DNA from 3 places in the Buttiauxella sp. BIGb0552 genome. Region 2 is predicted to be linked to each of the others. Evidence: riboswitches for the same ligand, from Rfam matches in the RefSeq annotation. Region 2 holds a riboswitch; each other region holds the start of a gene.

Region 1 (3,281 bases), on a different contig from region 2:
ATCCCCATTACACTGGCGTTTTTATCTGCGCCCCGGCATTCATTTTCACCATGGCCGCGAACTGGACATGCTGGATGTCATGACATCTTTGCAACGAATTAATGCGTTGCCACTCTACGCACACATTACGCAAATCAGCTCGCCAACCACATGGACGCTGGATATCACGCTCTCGCAGCCCGACCAATGGCTACCTTGGTTATTGGGCAGTGTTAACGCAATGATCCTGCCGCGTGAATGGCAGACATTAAGCAATTTTGCCCGTCAGCCTGTTGGGTCAGGCCCCTATTCGGTGGTACGCAACAATAACAACCAATTGAAAATTCAGGCTTACGATGATTACTTCGGCTATCGCGCATTGATTGATGAGGTAAATTTCTGGGTATTGCCAGAGATCGGTGAAGATGTCAGTTGCGCAGTGCAACTATCGGGCATGCCTGATAGTGAAAAAGCCGTCGAAAGCCGTCTGGAAGAAGGCTGCTATTACATTTTGTTTGATAGGCGATCCAAATCTGGCAGTAATGACGACGTTCGCCGCTGGCTAAGCCATGTGTTGGCCCCCATTCATCTGCTTTATAGCGCGGGTGCTCAAAACCAGCAGTACTGGTTTCCTGCGTATGGTTTACTGCCGCGCTGGCACCACGCGCGCCCACAACCGGTGCTTGAAAAACCTGATAGTCTGGAATCTGTAACGCTGACGTTTTACCGCGACCACGTTGAACACCGCATGATCAGTAAAGTGATGGAGGAGTTGCTGGCCCGCGTGGGGGTAAAACTGGTGGTGCAGGAAGTCAGTTATGAAGAGTGGCACCAGGGTGAGGCAGAAAGTGATATCTGGCTGAACAGTGCCAACTTCACGCTGCCGCTGGAGTTTTCACTCTATTCGCATCTTTATGAAGTGCCGCTGATTCAGAAATGCATTGCGAATGACTGGGAAACGGATACCCGAAAATGGCATAACGGTGAGCTTTCGCTCCCGGAATGGTGCCAGGAGCGAGTTGAAAACAATGATATTTTACCGTTAATCCACCACTGGCTGCGCATTGAAGGGCAACGCAGTATGCGCGGTGTGCGAATGAACACATTGGGTTGGTTTGATTTTAAATCGGCATGGTTTGCACCACCGGAACCGCAATCTGTGAGTACGGGTAAAGAGCTTTCGTAAGTTTCACAAAATCATTACAATGCACGCGTTCTCAACGGGGTGCTAAGACGAAAGTCTGGCTGAGATAATACCCGTCGAACCTGATCCGGATAACGCCGGCGAAGGGATTTGAGGCTCAATTCTCAAAGTCCTTTGCCACCCCTAATTCCAAGAGGTGCAAAGTGTTCAAAAAATTCCTGCCGTTACTGGCGCTCATCGCAGCCCCTGTTTTCGCCAAACCCCTGCTGACTGTTTACACCTACGACTCCTTCGCTGCCGACTGGGGCCCAGGCCCTGCGGTAAAAAAAGCCTTTGAAGCGGACTGCAATTGCGAGCTGAAATTCGTCGCACTCGAAGATGGTGTTTCCTTGCTTAACCGCCTACGCATGGAGGGTAAAAACAGCAAAGCTGACGTGGTTTTAGGGCTGGATAACAACCTGCTGGAAGCGGCGGCACAAACGAAATTGTTTGCTCCGAGCAATGTTGAAACCAGCTCGCTAAAAATTCCTGGCGGGTGGAACAACAATACCTTTGTGCCATTCGATTACGGTTATTTCGCTTTTGTGTATGACAAAAACAAACTCAAAAACCCGCCGAAAAGCCTGAAAGAATTGGTTGAAAGCGACCAGAAATGGAAAGTGATTTACCAGGATCCACGCACCAGCACGCCAGGTCTCGGCCTGCTGTTATGGATGCAAAAAGTATATGGCGACAAAACGCCTGAAGCCTGGACGAAACTGGCGAAGAAAACCGTCACCGTCACCAAAGGCTGGTCCGAAGCCTACGGCCTGTTCCTGAAAGGTGAAGGCGATCTAGTGATGAGCTACACCACTTCTCCGGCATATCACATTATTGAAGAGAAAAAAGATAACTACGCGGCAGCCAATTTCAGCGAAGGGCACTATTTGCAGGTCGAAGTAGCGGGCCGCCTGGCCTCCAGCAAACAGCCTGAGCTGGCGCAAAAGTTCATGAAATTCATCACAACGCCTGAATTCCAGAACACCATTCCAACCGGCAACTGGATGTATCCGGTAACAGATGTGAAATTGCCGGAAGGCTTTAACGGCCTGGTCAAACCACAGACCACGCTGGAGTTTAGCCCGCAAGACGTTTCATCCCATCGCGCCAGCTGGATCAGTGAATGGCAACGCTCCGTCAGCCGCTGATCCCCGGCTGGCTGATTCCAGGGCTATGCGCCGCCACGCTGGTGGTCGCCGTCGCCCTGGCAGCTTTTCTGGCGTTGTGGTTTAACGCGCCACAAACCGATATCCGCGCATTGGTGCAGGATAGTTATTTGTGGCACGTGCTGCGCTTCTCTTTCTGGCAGGCTTTTCTCTCGGCTGCCCTTTCGGTGCTCCCGGCTATTTTTCTGGCCCGGGCGCTTTACCGACGCCGTTTCCCAGGGCGATTAGCACTGTTACGTCTGTGCGCCATGACGCTGGTGTTGCCGGTGTTAGTTGCCGTGTTTGGGATTCTGACGGTGTATGGCCGCGAAGGCTGGCTGGCCTCATTGTGCGCCAGACTTGGCATCGAATGGGGGTTCTCACCGTATGGCCTGAAAGGCATTTTGCTGGCACACGTATTTTTCAACTTGCCGATGGCAACCCGCCTGCTGCTTCAGGCGCTGGAAAATATCCCCAGCGAACAGCGCCAGGTCGCCGCACAGCTTGGTATGCAGGGCTGGAATTTCTTCCGCTTTGTCGAATGGCCGTGGCTACGGCGCCAGATCCTTCCTGCCGCCGCACTGATTTTTATGCTCTGCTTCGCAAGTTTTGCCACCGTGCTTTCGCTCGGCGGCGGGCCGCAGGCAACCACCATTGAACTGGCTATCTTCCAGGCCCTCAGTTACGACTACGATCCCGCACGTGCGGCACTGCTCGCAATAGTACAAATGGTTTGCTGCCTTGGCCTCGTTTTGATGAGCCAGCGGCTGAGCAAAGCGATTCCGGTGGGAATCAGCCAAATGCAAGGCTGGCGCGACCCGCAAGATAACCTACGCCGAAAACTGTGCGACGGGTTGTTAATTTCACTCGCAATGTTGCTGCTATTGCCCCCGCTGCTGGCGGTCATCATTGATGGCATCAACAGCGGATTTAACAGCGTGCTTTCACAGCCAATTCTCTGGCAGGCATTATTC
Region 2 (3,281 bases):
TCCCAACACCTTTATCGCTAATTGAAAATAAATTTTTATCGCTCTGAGCCTCAATGATTTCTTTTAATGAAATATCGTTGATAAAAGCAGCCGATGTTTTGCCACTGCGCATCAGTTCAAAAGCTTTTTCCATGGTTGGAGTCGTAATAACGAATAAATTGAGATTCAACTCACGATTGGCCTGGTTAAGCGCAAGAGCATCAACTGATCCCGAAGTTACACTAACAGTATGACCCGCTAATTGATCAATGGATGATATCTTTTTGTTCTTTAAAGTTGCGAATCGTGTATATGAATAAGTATAGGGGCTTGAATAGTCTGCAATCGTTTTCCATTCAATAACGTTAGCATTAACTGAACAGATCATATCTACCTTTTTCTCACGCAATAATTCATCTCTTTCTGGCAGATATTTGTTCTCAATATAATTAACTTTTAAATCCGGTATGTTCAGATGTTTGCTAATATCACTAACGATAACATTACATAAATCGATAACATAACCAACAACTTTGCCATCCGATGCTACATAAGAAAAAGGTGGGGCATCACGATAGGCGATGTTTATTTGATGAGTTTTTGTGATGCTCTCTATTGTCTTTGAAAGCTGAGCTTGAGCAACAGAGACAAACAGCCCAGAAACAAGAAAAACACACATATTTAACCAATTGAATATTTTAGCACTGCTGTTTTTATTAAGTAAAACTTTGTTATCGATATTCATATAGGATGTTAATTTTATGTTTTTTATAAGAAAAGATCATAGGTAATTATATGTTTCTAGTTATACACATAAAGCATGCTGTTGCCAATTTCATTATAACGAATCAGATAGTTCCGAGGAGTGATTTAGTATGTTTTAAATACATTGCGATCATTTAATGGTCAAGTTATTTCAATGTGTTAACAGTGTTTTGTGAGATTAAATAATCCATGGAAATAATTTTACTGGTTGGTAAAAAATAATAAATGATGAACTCGTTAACTATGCTCAATTAATTTTTTAGATTTATGTTAATAGGTGTGGGGCAGTGTTTTCATTAATAGTCAAATCCTGATAAAGATGATGCTTGAGAGAGTTGGTCACTATTTCACTGTGCGCACTTAGATTAAGAACTTGTTTGTCTGACTTCCTGCTGGCATTATCCTGAGCAGGGATTAACGGAGCGTTAATCGCAAGTATTTGATTTTGAATTAAATGACTCGGGGTGCCCTTCTTTGTGAAGGCTGAGAAATACCCGTACCACCTGATCTGGATAATGCCAGCGTAGGGAAGTCAGATGCCTGTCAGGTCATCCCTTCTTCACGCCGGGCAGGAGCTTTTAATATGCAGCCTGACCTGCTACCCGGCCACCTTGCCGCGTCGGTTTTACACAATTTACATCAAGCTTCTCCTTTGGTTCACTGCATGACTAACGATGTGGTGCAGAATTTTACCGCCAACGTGTTGCTCGCTATTGGCGCGGCTCCGGCAATGGTCATTGAGCCAGAAGAAGCCGCACAATTTAGCCCTATAGCCTGCGCTCTACTCATCAATATCGGCACACTCACCTCTGAGCGCAGTACCGCAATGCTTGCTGCCATTCATGCTGCGAACCAATCTTCTATCCCCTGGGTGCTCGACCCCGTGGCCGTCGGTGGCCTGGAGTTTCGTACACAATTTGCACGCGCGATCCTTGAATTAAAACCGGCCGCAATTCGTGGTAATGCGTCGGAAATCATGGCGCTTGCGGGCGAGCACTGTGGTGGGCGAGGTGTGGACAGTACTGAAGAGGCGCTTTCAGCTCTACCCGCGGCACTTAAGCTTGCCCAGATTACTGGTGCGATTGTTGCGGTAACAGGTGAGGAGGATTACGTCACCGATGGGGAAAATGCCTGGAGCATTGCCGGTGGCGGCGTGTTGATGACGCGTGTTGTCGGCACAGGATGTGCACTTTCCGCAGTTGTTGCTGCCTGTTGTTCATTGCCTGGCTCCCGGTTAGACAATGTCGCTTCCGCCTGCCAGTTTATGAAATGTGCTGGCGAACAGGCAATTGCTGCAAGCCGCGGGCCTGGTAGTTTCACTCCAGCCTTTCTGGATGCGCTTTACGCACTAAATGCGGAGGCTCTGGTATGAAAGGAGTTAAACGCATTAACGCGCTAACTATTGCAGGAACCGACCCAAGTGGTGGCGCGGGTATCCAGGCTGACCTTAAAACGTTCTCGGCTTTGGGCGCGTATGGCACCAGCGTTATTACCGCGCTGGTTGCACAAAACACACGTGGAGTGCAGTCGGTTTATCGTATCGAACCGGCGTTTGTCGCAGCCCAACTTGACTCTGTGCTGAGTGATGTTCGAATCGACACTGTCAAAATCGGCATGCTGTCAGAAACAGATATTGTTGAAGCCGTGGCCGAGAGGTTGGCATTTTACCAAGTCAAAAACGTGGTGCTTGATACGGTCATGCTGGCGAAAAGTGGCGACCCGTTGCTTGCTCCTTCTGCTGTAGAAAGTTTACGTCGCAGGTTATTACCGCAGGTGGCATTGATTACCCCGAACTTACCCGAGGCAGCAGCTCTGCTGAATACGGTACACGCTCGCAACGAACGTGAAATGAAAGAGCAGGGCGATGCGCTGCTGGGGATGGGTTGCAAAGCGGTGTTGATGAAAGGCGGGCATCTTGATGACCCCGAAAGCCCGGACTGGTTGTTTACTCGAAGTGGAGCGCAGCGTTTTACTGCACCACGTGTGCAAACGCGTCATACGCATGGTACGGGCTGCACACTGTCCGCCGCACTTGCGGCACTTTATCCACGCTATAACGACTGGCCTCAAACTATCACAGCGGCGAAAAAGTGGCTGTCTCAGGCATTAGAACAAGCGGATTCGCTTGAAGTTGGGCAAGGAATTGGGCCTGTTCATCATTTTCACGAGTGGTGGTAATGGTGTAAATCTCCGCCGGGCATAAAACGTTACACCATAAAACAAACCGATAGTGCTCCCGTAGGTGGCGAATACCGTGAGTCACGGCCAGGATTATGTCTGCCTGTTTTAACAAAAGCAGGCCAGGAGAATCCATCCTCAGCGGGCAGGGTGCTCGCTGAATTTACGGGAGCGTATTATGACTGATATTGCGCAGCTGCTTGGCAAAGACGCCGACAGCTTGTTACAGCATCGTTGTATGACTATTCCGGCAGACCAGTTGTATCTGCCTGGTTCGGATTATGTAGACCGCGTGATGGTGGATAACAACCGCCCGCCAGCGGTGCTACGGAATATGCAAACGCTGTACAACACCGGGC
Region 3 (3,281 bases), on a different contig from region 2:
ATGGTCTTCACGACGGATAGCCACGATGATGCACGGTGAAATTTGTGGATAGTAGCGTTCACGACAATGGTTACACAGCATCGCCCATTCGGTTTTGCTGACGTGCATTTCATGGCCACAGTAGCCACAGAACTTATGCGAGCGATAGAACTCCGCTAACTGCACGCCACGCCCAGCAAGTTGAAATAACCCTTGGTCCTGGTCAATAACCTGGCGCACTGATCCCATATCCGCACGGCGATGTTGCCGCACTAACCACACCGGCTCACTTTCCCACTCGCCGATATGCATCCCAACCGCACCATCAAGCTGAAAATCTTGTGCTGCTCCGTGAGGTAGCTCACCTTTCGGCAACCACAATTTTTGTTCATGACTGACGATAAACCAGCCCTGATCTAACTTTTGAATTACACGTTCCATAACCTGGTGCACATCCCCGAGTTCGCTGGTATAAACAAATGGTCGTAACAATTTTGGGTACGTTTGCGTTACATCTTTTACTCACGGAATCACGGAGTCAATCATGCTTAACCAGTTAGAAAATCTGACTGAGCGCGTCGGTGGTAGTAATGAGTTAATCGACCAATGGCTATATGCCCGCAAACATTTATTGGTGGCTTATTACAATATGGTTGGGATCAAGCCTAACAAGGAATCCCATACCGCGCTCAATGAAAAGGCTCTGGATAACTTTTGCCATAATCTGGTGGATTATCTTTCTGCCGGTCATTTCAATATTTATGAACGCATTATCAGCGAAATGGAAGGGAGCAGCCCACTTTTAGCCGCAACTCATCTTTATCCGCAGCTTGAAGCCAACACCCAGCACATCATGGATTTTTACGATTCGCATCTCGAAAGTGCTATCGATGATGATAACTATATTGAGTTCCAGAAAGCGTTATCCGGCATCGGTGAAGCACTGGAATCACGTTTTTCACTGGAAGATAAACTCATTCAGTTAGCTTACGACCACGATATAAATGACAGTGCTAACGATACCGGCAACCTTGCACGCCCGGCTTGAGTTCTGCGCTGTTAACGAGTAGTTTACATATTTCCTGAATCATTCAGGTTCCAGCAAGGCAGCAACTGAACGAATCCCGATGAGCTTACTCAAGTAAGTGATTCGGGTGAGTAAAGGCAGCTAACGCCGCTGGGGCGTGAAGGATGCAGGAAATCTTCTTGTCGGAGTGCCGAGTGTTTAACTGAACACCGGCTGAGACCGTTAATTCGGGATCCGCGGAACCTGATCAGGCTAATACCTGCGAAGGGAACAAGAGTAATTCTGCTTTTGGGTTCACCCGTACGCGGGCGCCCCACATTCATTACTCCTCCGTTGTTCTGGCAAGCCACTCCTTGATATTTACTGGAATGAGCTATGTCTATTACTGAAAAAAAACCAAACCGCCGCGAACAACGCGCTGCTGCCCAGCATTTTATCCATACGCTGGAAGGTACTGCTTTCCCTAATTCCCAACGCATTTATCTAACTGGCTCACGCGATGATATCCGCGTACCGATGCGCGAAATTCAACTTAGCCCAACCGCAACGGGCGGTACGAAAGAAAACCCTCTGTTCACCCCTAACGATGCCATTCCGGTGTATGACACTTCAGGTCCGTATGGCGACCCGGCAATCAGCATCGACGTTCTGTGCGGGCTTTCACCACTGCGTGAAAGCTGGATTAGCGAGCGTGATGATTGCGAAACACTGACCGACCGTAGCTCTGCATATACCAAAGAGCGCCTTGCTGATGATGGTCTGGACGAATTGCGTTTTGAAACACAACTCACGCCGAAGCGCGCAAAAGCCGGGAAAATTGTCACGCAGTTGCACTATGCACGCCAGGGCATAGTGACGCCGGAAATGGAGTTTATCGCCATACGTGAAAACATGGGCCGCGAACGCATTCGCGATGAAGTGTTACGCCACCAGCACCCAGGCCAGAGTTTTGGTGCTCTCGTGCCAGAAAACATTACTCCTGAATTTGTACGCGATGAAGTCGCCGCAGGCCGGGCAATCATTCCCGCCAATATTAACCACCCTGAGTCTGAGCCGATGATTATCGGCCGTAATTTCCTTGTCAAAGTGAATGCCAATATCGGCAACTCAGCGGTCACCTCCTCGATTGAAGAAGAAGTGGAAAAACTGGTGTGGTCAACGCGCTGGGGCGCAGACACCGTGATGGATCTTTCCACCGGCCGCTATATCCACGAAACCCGCGAATGGATTTTACGTAACAGCCCAGTCCCTATCGGCACCGTGCCCATTTACCAGGCGCTGGAAAAAGTAAATGGCATCGCTGAAGACCTGACCTGGGAAATGTTCCGCGACACACTCCTGGAACAGGCCGAGCAAGGCGTGGACTATTTCACCATTCACGCCGGAGTGCTGCTGCGTTATGTGCCGATGACGGCCAAACGCCTGACCGGAATTGTGTCGCGCGGCGGTTCGATTATGGCGAAATGGTGCCTGTCACATCATCAGGAAAACTTCCTGTATGAGCACTTCCGCGAAATTTGCGAAATCTGTGCCGCTTACGACGTTTCACTCTCGCTTGGCGACGGCCTGCGCCCTGGCTCCATTCAGGATGCCAACGATGAAGCGCAATTCTCTGAGCTGCATACGCTTGGCGAGTTGACCAAAATTGCCTGGGAATACGATGTGCAGGTGATGATTGAAGGCCCGGGACATGTGCCCATGCAGATGATCCGCCGCAATATGACCGAAGAACTGGAGCACTGCCATGAAGCACCGTTCTACACGCTTGGCCCGCTGACCACTGATATTGCACCGGGTTATGACCATTTCACCTCAGGTATTGGTGCAGCCATGATTGGCTGGTTCGGCTGTGCGATGCTTTGTTACGTCACACCAAAAGAGCATCTTGGCCTGCCGAATAAAGAAGATGTTAAACAGGGGCTGATTACCTACAAAATTGCGGCACATGCCGCAGACCTGGCAAAAGGCCACCCTGGTGCGCAAATCCGCGACAACGCGATGTCGAAAGCCCGTTTTGAATTCCGCTGGGAAGACCAGTTTAATCTCGCGCTTGACCCTTTCACCGCCCGCGCCTATCACGATGAAACTCTGCCGCAGGAATCCGGCAAGGTCGCGCACTTCTGTTCGATGTGCGGACCAAAATTCTGCTCGATGAAAATCTCCCAGGAGGTTCGCGATTTCGCCGCTAAGCAAGCCATAGAAGTTGGCATGGACGATATGTCGCAATCCTTCCGTGCAAAAGGTGGCGAAATTTATCTGCGTCAGGAGGAAGTGT

The links. Region 2 has a riboswitch for thiamine pyrophosphate ahead of thiM (hydroxyethylthiazole kinase). Riboswitches for the same ligand answer to the same signal wherever they lie in the genome.
Region 1: it holds a riboswitch for thiamine pyrophosphate, as region 2 does, so the genes downstream of both, thiB (thiamine ABC transporter substrate binding subunit) here and thiM (hydroxyethylthiazole kinase) in region 2, are expected to answer to the same signal.
Region 3: it holds a riboswitch for thiamine pyrophosphate, as region 2 does, so the genes downstream of both, thiC (phosphomethylpyrimidine synthase ThiC) here and thiM (hydroxyethylthiazole kinase) in region 2, are expected to answer to the same signal.

Annotation. Positions count from the first base shown of each region.
Region 1 covers NZ_SODY01000003.1:378,842-382,122, forward strand. Annotated here, with positions in the region: gene sgrR (HTH-type transcriptional regulator SgrR) at 1-1,165, shown strand, start outside; TPP riboswitch at 1,191-1,290, shown strand; gene thiB (thiamine ABC transporter substrate binding subunit) at 1,327-2,310, shown strand; gene thiP (thiamine/thiamine pyrophosphate ABC transporter permease ThiP) at 2,286-3,281, shown strand, end outside.
Region 2 covers NZ_SODY01000004.1:481,280-484,560, forward strand. Annotated here, with positions in the region: gene EDF88_RS14360 (transporter substrate-binding domain-containing protein) at 1-724, opposite strand, end outside; TPP riboswitch at 1,195-1,291, shown strand; gene thiM (hydroxyethylthiazole kinase) at 1,328-2,116, shown strand; gene thiD (bifunctional hydroxymethylpyrimidine kinase/phosphomethylpyrimidine kinase) at 2,113-2,922, shown strand; gene fbaB (class I fructose-bisphosphate aldolase) at 3,101-3,281, shown strand, end outside.
Region 3 covers NZ_SODY01000012.1:7,269-10,549, forward strand. Annotated here, with positions in the region: gene nudC (NAD(+) diphosphatase) at 1-420, opposite strand, end outside; gene EDF88_RS23990 (Rsd/AlgQ family anti-sigma factor) at 524-1,027, shown strand; TPP riboswitch at 1,180-1,293, shown strand; gene thiC (phosphomethylpyrimidine synthase ThiC) at 1,382-3,281, shown strand, end outside.